4 regions of the Peribacillus sp. P4_B1 genome follow, and region 3 is predicted to be linked to each of the others. Evidence: riboswitches for the same ligand, from Rfam matches in the RefSeq annotation. Region 3 holds a riboswitch; each other region holds the start of a gene.
The links. A riboswitch is a leader RNA that binds a small molecule or an ion and turns the genes downstream of it on or off. The one in region 3 is predicted to bind thiamine pyrophosphate.
Positions count from the first base shown of each region.

Region 1: it holds a riboswitch for thiamine pyrophosphate, as region 3 does, so the genes downstream of both, thiT (energy-coupled thiamine transporter ThiT) here and AC1DVK_RS11675 (ABC transporter substrate-binding protein) in region 3, are expected to answer to the same signal.
Region 2: it holds a riboswitch for thiamine pyrophosphate, as region 3 does, so the genes downstream of both, thiC (phosphomethylpyrimidine synthase ThiC) here and AC1DVK_RS11675 (ABC transporter substrate-binding protein) in region 3, are expected to answer to the same signal.
Region 4: it holds a riboswitch for thiamine pyrophosphate, as region 3 does, so the genes downstream of both, tenA (thiaminase II) here and AC1DVK_RS11675 (ABC transporter substrate-binding protein) in region 3, are expected to answer to the same signal.

Region 1 is NZ_JBFUHM010000018.1:30,738-33,840, forward strand. It holds gene AC1DVK_RS12480 (histidine kinase N-terminal domain-containing protein) at 1-602, opposite strand, end outside; gene AC1DVK_RS12485 (cation diffusion facilitator family transporter) at 837-1,724, opposite strand; TPP riboswitch at 1,960-2,061, shown strand; gene thiT (energy-coupled thiamine transporter ThiT) at 2,171-2,749, shown strand; gene AC1DVK_RS12495 (universal stress protein) at 2,834-3,103, opposite strand, start outside.
Region 2 is NZ_JBFUHM010000008.1:108,320-111,422, forward strand. It holds gene thiC (phosphomethylpyrimidine synthase ThiC) at 1-1,511, opposite strand, end outside; TPP riboswitch at 1,647-1,761, opposite strand; gene AC1DVK_RS06720 (HAD family hydrolase) at 1,877-2,665, opposite strand; gene AC1DVK_RS06725 (histidine phosphatase family protein) at 2,841-3,103, opposite strand, start outside.
Region 3 is NZ_JBFUHM010000016.1:90,231-93,333, reverse strand. It holds gene AC1DVK_RS11680 (thiamine-binding protein) at 1-111, opposite strand, end outside; gene AC1DVK_RS11675 (ABC transporter substrate-binding protein) at 123-1,127, opposite strand; TPP riboswitch at 1,261-1,370, opposite strand; gene AC1DVK_RS11670 (protein-glutamine gamma-glutamyltransferase) at 1,639-2,466, shown strand; gene rarD (EamA family transporter RarD) at 2,557-3,103, opposite strand, start outside.
Region 4 is NZ_JBFUHM010000013.1:11,141-14,243, reverse strand. It holds gene AC1DVK_RS09695 (NADH:flavin oxidoreductase) at 1-698, shown strand, start outside; gene AC1DVK_RS09690 (hypothetical protein) at 925-1,095, shown strand; TPP riboswitch at 1,288-1,416, shown strand; gene tenA (thiaminase II) at 1,553-2,236, shown strand; gene AC1DVK_RS09680 (ECF transporter S component) at 2,250-2,834, shown strand; gene AC1DVK_RS09675 (ABC transporter ATP-binding protein) at 2,847-3,103, shown strand, end outside.

The DNA.
Region 1 (3,103 bases), on a different contig from region 3:
TCCAATTCCTTTGAAATGATATCAAGATATTTTATCTGCGGTTGCTCTGCCTGTAACAATTGTATGAATCCCATTATGGAAGTCAGTGGATTTCGGAATTCATGGACGAAGCTTGAGGTCATTTGGCCAAGGAGCGTCAAACGGTCTTTATGGTTTGGGCTAATGAATTGATAGTGTTCTTTAAGTTCCATCGTTTTCAATTCGGTATAACAGGATAATGCAAAATGAATTAGTTTATCGAAGTAAACGTTTATTTGCTTAATTAAATCGGATACTTCTTCTTTCGTTGCCTCGGAATTCAAAACGTGCTCAACGATGGTGGATCTGCCGATGGTTGCAGTGGAAAAGAAATTTTCCATATCCAATTGTTTATTGACTCGATCACACGCAATTTTTTCACCTACGACCTTCAGTACATCGTCTATGTCAGTATCCGATTTCCCAAGCTGATCCATTAGCAGATTGAAAATATGTTCCACTTCTCCTTTAAAATACCCCATATATCCGTCCGATAAATGGAGCAACTGATCTTTCCATTTGGAAATGATGCTGTTTTTTTGAGAAGATAAAAAGTGAATGGTCATTTCTCGATTAGATACCATTTTGCCCTCCATACTGTAGGAAAATGAATTTTACTTTCGACCCAGAAATTAATTTATTTGAATAAAATACAAAATATTAAAATAATTATTTTGCTTTTATGATAACAGATTAATGTTTTTTACACATGTGTCAATTGGATAAATATTCGGCAATTAATCGATAAATACCTTTTTTTGACACAGTTTTATTAAAGGAATTGCAGGATTTAATAATAAAAAAAGGTATCCGCAAAGTTAATGACGGTTACCTTTTTTATTAAATGCATATGGTTCAATGTGAACGATCACATGCTGGATGTTATATTCCTTCAAAAGATTCTCTTCGATTTTAACCGTAATATCGTGACCTTGGATGACGGTCAAAAGAGGGTTAACATGTACGGTAGTTTCGAGCAGGATTTCACTTCCGTGCATACGGGCTTTAATTTCACTCATGTCCTTAACGCCTTCTGTCAGTATAATGGTTTGTCCGATCTTTTGCAGGAGCTGCTCGTCGAAACCATCGGTTAAAGAGATGGATGCATCACGGAAGATATCCCAGGCCGTTTTACAGATGATGATCCCTACTACAGCAGCAGCTATCGCATCCAGCCAAGGGATTCCCATCTTAGTACCGATGATTCCTATAAAAGCACCAACACTGACAAGGGCATCGGAACGATTATCCTGTGCAACGGCGTAGATGGAAGAGCTGTTGATCTTTTTACTTAACGCTAAGTTATAACGGTAGATTCCGTACATGAAGATTGCAGAGAAAAGAGCGACATAACCGGTCAGCATATTTGGAACGGTTGTTGAATCTTGCTGGAAGAAGGATTCTATAGCACTGTAAACAACCTGGATGCCCACGGTAATCATGATGAAGGCAGCTACCAGCGAGGCTATGGTTTCTGCCCGTAAATGACCATATGAATGATTATCATCAGGAGGTCTCTTCGAAATTTTCAAACCAATCAATACGGCTATGGAAGCGATGATGTCGGTCGTATTATTTAAACCATCTGCCCAAAGCCCTTTAGAATCACCGAAATAACCGAATGACAATTTAAGAGCAGACAAGAATATGTAAGCGGCAATGCTTATGTAGGCGCCTTTTTCAGCTGAAATCGAATGTTTATCCATGTCTAATCCCTCCCCGGTGTAAATTAAAAGATATCAAAACAAACCTTAGTGAGTCTATAGAAAAGTTGTTGCATTTAGCCATCTAACCTGGTTAATTGCAGATGTATTGAAGTTGGTTAAAAGAAAGGGTACCTCCATAAATATGGGAGTGGTAAGTTTTTATGATATGACATTTTCTTTAAGTTGTCTTTTATAGAAACTAGTAGTATATTCTAACCGAGGATCGAAAATTAAATACTTCCACAAGGGGAGCCAAAAGGCTGAGAGTGAACGGTTGAGTTCAGACCCTATGAACCTGATAGTTAACACTAGCGTAGGGATGTGGTTTTGGATACAAGCAATACTGGGCATCCATTACCGCCCCGGTGTTGCTTTTTTGTTTGTGCAAAATCTGGCAGGGAGGGAACTCATGGACATTTTTCATTTTTGGAGAAGGGAGAGACATGATGAAAAATAAAACGTTATTCATGACAGAGGTTGCCATTTTTGCTTCACTGGCTTTATTACTGGATTTGGTTTCTGGATTCATTTTTTCAAGAATCTGGCCGCAAGGAGGCTCGATTTCAATAGCCATGGTACCGATTTTTCTGATGGCATATCGGTGGGGCATCAAAGGTGGTATGTTAACCGGATTGTTACTTGGGCTTTTGCAGATCGTCAGTGGTACAGCATGGATCAGCACGCCGATTCAAGGCTTCATTGATTATTATCTTGCCTTTACGGTTGTCGGGATATCCGGTGTATTCATGAATAAGTTTGTAAATAGCTATAAAAAGGAAAAGCGTTCCAAAGCGAAGTGGTATGGGATTGGCGGCATGTTTTTGGGCAGTTTTCTGAGGTTTCTGTGTCATTTCATATCCGGAATCGTGTTTTTTGGCTCTGCAGCTCCAAAAGGACAGCCAGTAGTGATTTATTCATTCATTTATAATGGGACTTATATGCTGATCAGTTTTATTTTATCGGCCCTTGTGGTGATGATGTTATATTCGGCTGCTTCAAGTGTATTACTGAAAAAAGCCTATTAACAAAAAAAGCCGGATTCTATAAAGAATTCGGCTTTTTTCGGAGATTAAGCAAATTGAGTCTTACAGGGCGAAACGGCTCAATCCTCATTTTGCAATGAATACCGAACAGGGTGCGTTTTTCGCAATGGAGCTGCTTGTACTGCCAAGAAAGAATTTTTCCAAACCGCTTTTAGCGCTATTGCCTACAACGATGAGGTCGGCAGCAGTTCTTGCCGCATATTCACATACGCTATCTGGCGCATGTCCTTCCAATATCTCGAATTTCCCCTTGACTTGACATTCACTTAGCAATCTCAACGTATTACTTTCTGCGTTCTGAACACTACTCTCAACGGCGGAAGGGGTGTTATTGAC
Region 2 (3,103 bases), on a different contig from region 3:
GCCTTCGAAAGGGCATCATCCCGTTTTTGTGCATCCTTATGGCCTTTTGCAAGGTCAGCTGCGTGGGCTGCAATTTTATACGTAATGACCCCTACTCGAACATCCTCTTTATTCGGAAGTCCCAAATGCTCTTTCGGTGTCACATAACATAGCATGGCAGTTCCAAACCATCCAATCATTGCAGCACCAATCGCAGAAGTAATATGATCGTATCCAGGAGCTATATCCGTTGTTAAAGGTCCTAAGGTATAGAATGGAGCTTCTTGACAGACTTCCAGCTGCTTATCCATATTTTCTTTAATCAAATGCATCGGTACGTGACCCGGTCCTTCTACCATGACTTGAACATCGTGCTTCCAAGCAATCTTCGTCAGTTCCCCCAGTGTTTCCAATTCAGCAAATTGCGCCTCATCGTTTGCATCTGCAATGGATCCAGGACGGAGGCCGTCACCTAATGAAAATGAAACATCATATGCCTTCATGATTTCACAAATCTCTTCAAAGTGAGTATAGAGGAAGCTTTCTTGGTGGTGGGCCAAGCACCATTGTGCCATGATGGAGCCCCCTCGTGAAACAATACCCGTAACTCGTTTTGCTGTTAAAGGGATGTACCGCAAAAGCACACCAGCGTGTATGGTGAAGTAATCGACACCTTGCTCGGCCTGCTCGATTAATGTATCCCGAAAAACTTCCCAATTTAAATCTTCCGCGACTCCATTCACTTTTTCCAATGCTTGATATATCGGAACCGTCCCAACTGGCACTGGTGAATTCCTGATAATCCATTCCCGGGTCGTGTGAATATTCTTTCCGGTGGATAAATCCATTATGTTGTCGGCTCCCCAACGTGTAGCCCAAGTCATTTTCTCCACTTCATCTTCGATCGATGAACTAACAGCTGAGTTTCCTATATTCGCATTTATTTTCACATGAAAATTACGTCCGATGATCATTGGCTCACTTTCAGGATGGTTAATATTTGCCGGAATGATCGCCCTGCCGCTAGCTACCTCTTCTCTTACAAACTCAGGGGCAACATTTTCCCTGATTGAAATGAACTCCATTTCTGGGGTGATGATACCTTTACGGGCATAATGAAGCTGGGTTACGTTTTTCCCTTTCATTGCACGCAATGGCTTTCTTTTCAATCCCGGAAAAATTTCAGCTTTGGATTGTGACTCCACTTTTTTATACCCATTATCTTCGGGTTTTATTTCACGTCCTTCATACTCCTCAACGTCTTCACGTTCCAAGACCCAATTGCGTCTAATCGGGGCAAGGCCTTTATGAATATCAATGGGATATTCTGAATCCGTATATGAACCGCTTGTGTCATAAACCCGCAAAGGCGGATTCTCCTCTTCACCGAATGCACCTGTAGTGGGACTTAGTTTAATTTCACGCATAGGTACTTTAATATCAGGTCTAGATCCCTCAACATACACTTTTTTACTCCCGGCAAAACTGGACATAATTGAAACGTTCATGTCATTTACTGAATTACTCATCATGATTTCATTTCTCCTTTTTAAGTTCATTTAAAAAGGACAAAATCCAATCCATTTCGCACGAAAAAACCGGATCTCATATTTAAGACCCGGCTAACGTTAGTATGACTACAGCAATGACCAAATGAAATGTCATTGTTTAGTAGATTCTAACTTCCCCACGCTGGTATGAACCAGATCAGGTCCTGAGGGTTAAGAAGCATAAGCGCTTCTCTCTCAGCCCAACTGTTATTGGACACCCCTAGTCTGAATAATTTAATTGATTACAGGGTAACTATATATCACCCTTTTCATTCTGTATATAATTTGAAAGTCCTAATACTTTAGGTCATCCTCTCCAAATTCGTTACTTGGAGAAGGATCACCAATTAATTTTCCAGGCTCTCAAGGATTGGGAAAAGCTCCTCTAAATGCTTGATTTCATAGGTTGGAAGCACTTCATTCCGTTCCTTATCATGGCGATTTATCCAAACCGACTTTATACCTACCCGTGATGCTCCAAGGATATCCGTCATTAAATTATCGCCGACCATCAATACTTCATCCTTATCAAGCTCCATGCTCTCCAAAGCATGCTCAAAAATGGAGGCATCCGGTTTACCTCGTCCAAAAGCTCCAGAAATGACGATTTGATCGAAATAAGGAACTAGTTCAGGTGTAATTTCAAGTTTAGTATTTTGGAGTTCAGGAGAACCGTTTGTCAACAATAGCATTTTGTACTTCCCTTTTAATTCATCTAACACACGGAATGATTCTTCATAAATAAATGGCTTTTTACGTCTCTCTGCAGGGAAACGTTCTGCCAGTTCGAGCCCAAATGCCGGGTCATCGATCCCTAATGCCTTCAAGCCTCTCGTCCATGCTTCTTTCCGATAATTTGGTGCAATCACGGCCATCTTCCGGAATTCATCATGATCATCCTGAAAATTCCCCCACAGTCCTTCAAATGGGTTGATTCCGATCATTTGTGTAAATCCATAAGTATCGTAAGAAGAATAAAGCTCACGCGCTTCCTTCCGAACCGCTTCTTCAAACTCGTCGACATTTAAATCATATTTCTCCTTAGCCACTTCACATGTGGCCACAAAAGCCTCTTTTACACTTTTCTGATCCCATAGTAATGTATCATCTAAATCAAAAAAAACTGCCTTCACCAAATTGTCCAACCTCTTTCCCTATTATTGAATTCGTAAAAATTACACTATTACAATAATAAACCACAACCAAAAGAAAAAGAATAACTAATCGGAAAAGGCCTGCATCTTTCTTAAGCAAAATGTTCAATATACCAGACTTACCTTCTATGGCGGGAAACCCTATATTTTTGACTTATCATCTTTCGAATACATACAGCTTTCCATTACCGGCAATCTTGAATTTTGGACCGGTGAACCCCCGTCGTATCAGCTCTTTCCTCATATAAACCATAAGGGCGGCATGACTCACGATCAGAACATCCCTTTCCCCCTTTGCAAAAACTTCATCCAATACTTTATTGATCCTTCGTTCGGCGATCTTAATTTCCGCCCTTGTCTCCTTGTTGAACAGCGAGCAGCAGCGAATCCAGATGGCCCAAAGGATGAACGGCAGCTTCA
Region 3 (3,103 bases):
AACCTCATACTTGACACCTGATTCATCAATGATCTTGATTGCTTCATCGACCATGGGGATGACATTTTCCCCTTTAGGAATGATTTGTATACTAATTAATGAATTGGCCATTGTATTTCCTCCTATTTTGGTAAAAATTCATTGGTAAATGCCTTTTCAGGATTGAAATCACCTTCAAGAAGCTTATTTTCCTTCATCCAATCACTGTAATTCTTCCAGATTTCAAGCTTTTGTTCACCCCAACGCGGAGCATCATCCTGATACTTATCTGCAAGCCACTCCTGGCTTTTCTTCACTAGTTTTGGATCTAGATCAGGTGCAGACTTAATTAATATGTCCGCTGCATCATCAGGATTCTTAATTGCAAACTGGTACCCTTTCGAAGCTGCATGAACGAATGCTTTAACAGTCTCAGGATCCTCTTTAATCATCTTTTCATTTGTTGTCAAAACAGGCGTATAGTAATCAAGCTTATCAGAGTATTCGGTTAAGTAAACCATATTAAGCTTTTCATTCCGCAACTCAGCCTCGATACCTGTCCACCCATAATAAATCCAGGCGAAATCTATATCCCTTTTAACTGAAGTGAAAAAATCTGTGTCCCCTGTATTCACTATATCCACTTTATTTACATCGGCATTTTCTTTTTTCATAAGTGAATCAATAATGGCCTTTTCAACTGGAGACCCCCAGCCACCATACGTTTTCCCTTCAAAATCCTTGGGAGTTTTAATGTTTTTTGCCGCAGGTGAAGCGAATCCAGAGGTATTATGCTGGATGACAGCAGCTAGCGAAACAATCGGTACGCCTTGCACGCGGGCCTGCGTAATGCCCTCCTGGTAGCTCACGCCAAATTCAGATTTCCCTGAAGCCACAAGTTTATCAGCTCCAGCTTCGCCTGGCATGATAATTTCCACATCCAGACCTTGTTCTTTGAAATACCCTTTTTCCTTGGCTACATACAATCCTGTATGGTTTGTATTCGGTGTCCAATCAAGCACGACCGATACCTTTTTTAATTCTTTATTGCCTTCTTTTTTAGATGATTCTTCTTTTTCATTAGTTCCGCCTGCCCCACATCCAGCCAAAAGGAACAACGAAGTTAACAGTGGTAAGAATTTATTCAAACTATTATCCTCCTACACATCATATAAGATCCATATGCCGAAACCATAATGGGGCGCCAGGGTCCATTCCAATACCGGTAAAAAACAAAAAACGCCCGAAGATGAATTCGGACGTTTAACATACAAAACAGAAAGTCAGTAATAATATGTTCCCTCCGCTGGCATCATCCAGATCAGGTTCAAAGAGTCAGCATCTAAAGGACGCAATCTCAGCCAGCAGTACTGGCCCCCCTACATTTCTCGCACATATGAACTTTTCTCTCCCATTATATCAATTCATGGAGAAAAAGGAATACTAATTTGCTTCTTCTCAACAATTGGAAAGGTTTCCCTTGCGTTAAAGGATATCTAGCAAAACATCATGCCATTCCAATCATTCTCGTTTACGTGCCTGACACGTTCAAAGAGTCATTTCCTTGCAGGTATTCATATAATGAGCATAACCTGTGGACATTTTTTGTGTACTGGTTTTATAAGCCCTTAATTTCAAAAGCAAAAGGTGGATATGATCATGATAAAGATTAATCACAAATTATTAGATGTCAGTCACATCCAACCAGGTATAGCATCTGCTAAATCGCTTGAAATTCTCCAATTGCTAGCGGAAGATTCTAACATTTTTGAATATCGGAGCTTTGGATACCTTAATTTCGATATACAACTGAGGCACCGAGTCATCGAGGCAGCTTTTGCGTTGGATAAAAGTGATGCAGAATTTTCCACACTTGAGGAATCGGCATCCAATAAACAATATTGGCGCCTTTCAAAGGATGGCACTTTTACCCTTCAGCCAGGGATTGCCCCTCATGTTGCACTCCTGGACATTTTCTTGAATGGAACGCTTTACGCTTTCGAATGCGGTACAGCGATAGTCGTCACTTTTTTAAAGGCCATTTTGGATTTAATCGGCCCTAGGAATTTCGACTATCTTTTTTCAAGCCTATTTCTATATGACTGGCGCCCTCCGAAGAATATGGCTCTTCATGTTCATCAAGGAACGGATTATTTACCAGGGGATTGCCTTTACTTCAAAAACCCTGATCACGATGAGGAAACACCTGAATGGCAAGGTGAGAATGCAATATTATTAGGAGAAGACCTCTTTTATGGCCACGGGATCGGGATTACCAATGCACAGGGTATCATCGATGAACTAAATAGCAATAGAAAGCCGAATGCCGCCATCTCAGCATTCCTGACAAAGCATATCATTAGCTTGGATAGTTCCTACTATAGACAATTCCAACCAACTATCTCCCGTGCAAAGCCCGTTCACGGTCTTGTCAGCCTATCTGATTTGATTGTTTCTGAAATAGGTCCGAAGATTTATCTTTCATGACTCAAGCAATTCTCCTGCCGTAAAACCGGTTTCTTTAAATATAGGCAAAAAAAATGCTTGGGGATGGAACCACCAAGCATTTTTTCTTATTCACGCACCGATGTTCCCTTTGCCTTTAAACCTGCGTGCACTTGCCTGGCCCCATTTCGTAATGGATAGTGTATAAACAGCCAAGGCTGACCATATGAACAAAAAGGCTAAAAGATGCGCTTTTGTAAAACTTTCGTGATAGACGAATACCCCGATCAGTAAGGATAAGGTCGGAGCGATATACTGAAAAATCCCAAGCATCGATAACGGGATCTTCTCCGCCCCCTTTGCAAAATATAAAAGAGGCAAGGCCGTGACAATCCCACCGCCCACCAACAGCAAGCTTGTGCTTCCTGCTGTAAAGAATTGCATTTCTGATTGGTTCATCAAGTATATCAGGTAACCCAGGGCAAGAGGCGTTACCATCATCGTTTCGAGCGTCAGCCCGATCGCCGATTCGGCTTTGATCATTTTTTTTGCCAGGCCGTATAATCCAAAGGTCATGGCCAAAACAAGAGAGACCCACGGGATCGTACCGAAATGAATGCCTAGGATCAAGACCCCGATTCCTGCAAGCAGGAACGACATGATCTGTGCCCCGCTCAAT
Region 4 (3,103 bases), on a different contig from region 3:
ATGTTGGCGATTATTCGGAATTGGATATCGCCGCAATCGTTCAAGCCTTTGCGCAGGCAGCATTCGAAGCCAAGCGGCTTGGCTTCGACGGCATTGAGCTTCACGGTGCGCATGGATATTTGATCGACCAATTCTTCTGGGAGAAAACGAACCCGCGTACCGACAGCTATGGCGGCGACATGGTTGCCCGCACCCGCTTCGCGGTCGAGGTCATCGAAGCTTGCCGCCGTGCCGTCGGACCGGAATTCCCGATTGTGCTGCGGTTCTCGCAATGGAAGCAGACGGATTTTACAGCGAAACTGGCAGCAACGCCGGCGCTGCTGGAACGGTTCCTGACGCCACTTTCCGATGCGGGCGTCGATATTTTCCACTGCTCGACCCGCCGTTTCTGGGAGCCTGAGTTCGAAGGCTCCAATCTGAATCTCGCCGGATGGACAAAAAAGCTGACGGGTAAACCGACGATTACGGTTGGATCGGTCGGTCTGGATAACGATTTTACGAGTCACTTTACGGAAGGAAAGAGTGCCAAAAATACCAAGATCGACGGGTTAATCGAAAGGCTTGAACGTGAAGAATTTGATCTGGTAGCCGTGGGTCGGGCATTAATGGTTGATCCTGCTTGGGTAAACAAGATTCGTGACGGCCGAACAGCTGAATTGGTTCCCTTTACATCTGAGTCAGTGAGAACACTTCATTAAGCCTCCGTTTGATTAGTTAACACAAGATACATTCTGGAGTTTATGGATAAAAGTGCTATACGATTGCCGCACAGCGAAGCATATGGAGATTTATGACAGCGATAAAGTTGTAGGGACTGTAGACGAAAACTATGAATTCAAATTAAGAGATCCAATCTATCCAATACTTTGATGCATAATATTTTGTTATGTCTGTCTTTAAAAAAGACTCTTTTCGTAAAGATTGTTGTTTTTAAAACGAAACTATTTAAGGTTGATTGGAGCGGAAGTGCGAGACTCCTGCGGGAGCACCGCCCGCCCCGCGGAAAGCGAGCATCTGGAGGGGAAATCAACCACAACTCACTACCTGGTAAATAGCAACAAAGTATGTGAAAACAGCCTTAAAAAAAGAGGATAAGAGTATCTTATTATTCCATAGAGAATGGGGGGCTGCGGCATCCTCTTTTCTTCATCCTTAGCGTATTAGAAGATTGAAAGACTAGTAATCCAAAAGATTAATAATGAACATCTTTGATTGAAAACTTTTCTAATACGTTTGACAATTGGATTTATCGTGTTAATATAAAGGCAAATGAAATATATATACAATTTGTACCACTAGGGGTGCTTTATAGGTAAAAACTGATTTTACCTGAGAAGCTGAGATTAAAGTATGACTTTAAGACCCTTAGAACCTGATCTGGTTTATACCAGCGTAGGGAAGTGGGGTCTGGGAAAATACGTTTCTGTATTATTTCAAGTACAACCACTTTCTTTACGTTAAAGAAAGTGGTTTTTTATTTGCAAAAAAAAGGGGTTATAAAAGGCTTTTATCCGTATCATTCATAAAAAAATAGAATTTGGAGGTAATGGACATGAAGTTTTCAGAGGAAATCCGCCAGGAAGTTGATCATATTTGGGAAGCTAGCTTTAATCACCCGTTTGTTGCAGGAATAGGAGATGGCACATTGCCAATAGAGTGTTTTCGTTTTTATGTCAAGCAGGATGCCTATTATTTATCTCATTTTGCTAGAGTTCAAGCTTTAGGAGCAGTCAAGGCTACAGATTTACATACAACAAGCAGGCTTGCCGGCCACGCACAGGGAACATATGAAGCGGAGTTGAAGCTTCATGAAAATTTTTCTGAGAGATTAGGCATCACCAAAGAAGAACGGGAAAGTTTCAAACCTGCCCCGACTGCCTATGCTTACACTTCCCATATGTATCGTGCGGCATATTCTGGACATTTAGGTGACGTTATTGCGGCTATCTTGCCATGTTATTGGCTGTATTATGAAATAGGTGAAAAGCTGCAAGAGTGTAAACCGGAAGAGCCGATTTATCAAGAATGGATAGCAGCTTACGGCGGAGAGTGGTTCCGCTCTTTGGTAGAAGAACAAATTGCCAGGCTTGATGAGATTGCTGAAAAGGTAACAGATGAAGATAAGGAAAGAATGAAGGAGCATTTTATCCTTAGCAGCCAATATGAGTACTCATTTTGGGAAATGGCTTATCGTTTAGAGACATGGCCTGTGCATAAGGAAATACTAGAAGTATAAAGGAGATTGAAACATGAAAAAAGGATTGAAATTAACGGATATATTAGTCACGATCGTGATTTCCGTAGCATTTGGAATCGTTTATATCCTTTGGGGTTCGATTTATTATTCCGTTAAACCATTAGGATTACATCTAGATCAACTTATTTATGGAATGTGGTTTATAGCTGGCCCCGTCGCCTTTTTGATTTTACGGAAACCGGGTGTGGCACTTCTGGCAGAGATAGCTGCAGCTTCAGGTGAATTCTTTCTAGGTTCACCATGGGGGCTGTCCGTACTCTTATATGGGGTGGTCCAAGGTTTGTTCGCTGAACTGGTATTCATGGCGTTCAAATATAAAAAATTCAATATGCCGGTGGCCGTTTTAGCTGCGATAGCTTCCTGCCTTGCATCAGTAATAATGGATTTTGCCTACGGGGAAATAGGTGCTCTCACTCTTTGGAATTTATCGTTATTCATGATAGCGAGGTTTGTGGGTTCCATATTCTTTGCAGGTGTAACTGCTTATTATCTAGTTAAAGTCCTGGAAGCAACAGGAGTAACTAATCTAGTTCGTCCAGTTTCAAGTAAAGATTATGCAGAACTGGACCAAAAGTAGAGGTTGATGGCCATGAAACCAATCGTTTCTGTTGAGAAGTTAAGAATGAAATTTCCAGGTGATGGGTCTTTGATTTTCAAGGACCTATCCGTCTCGATTGATAAAGGTGAAAAAGTTCTATTGTTGGGACCATCAGGATGTGGTAAGTCGACTCTTTTGCAAGTGTTAAGCGGATTGATTCCGAATTCCATCGAAGTCCCGATGAAAGCGGAGAAATTGAAATGCGCTTCTTCATGGGGATATGTTTTTCAAGACCCTGATAGTCAGTT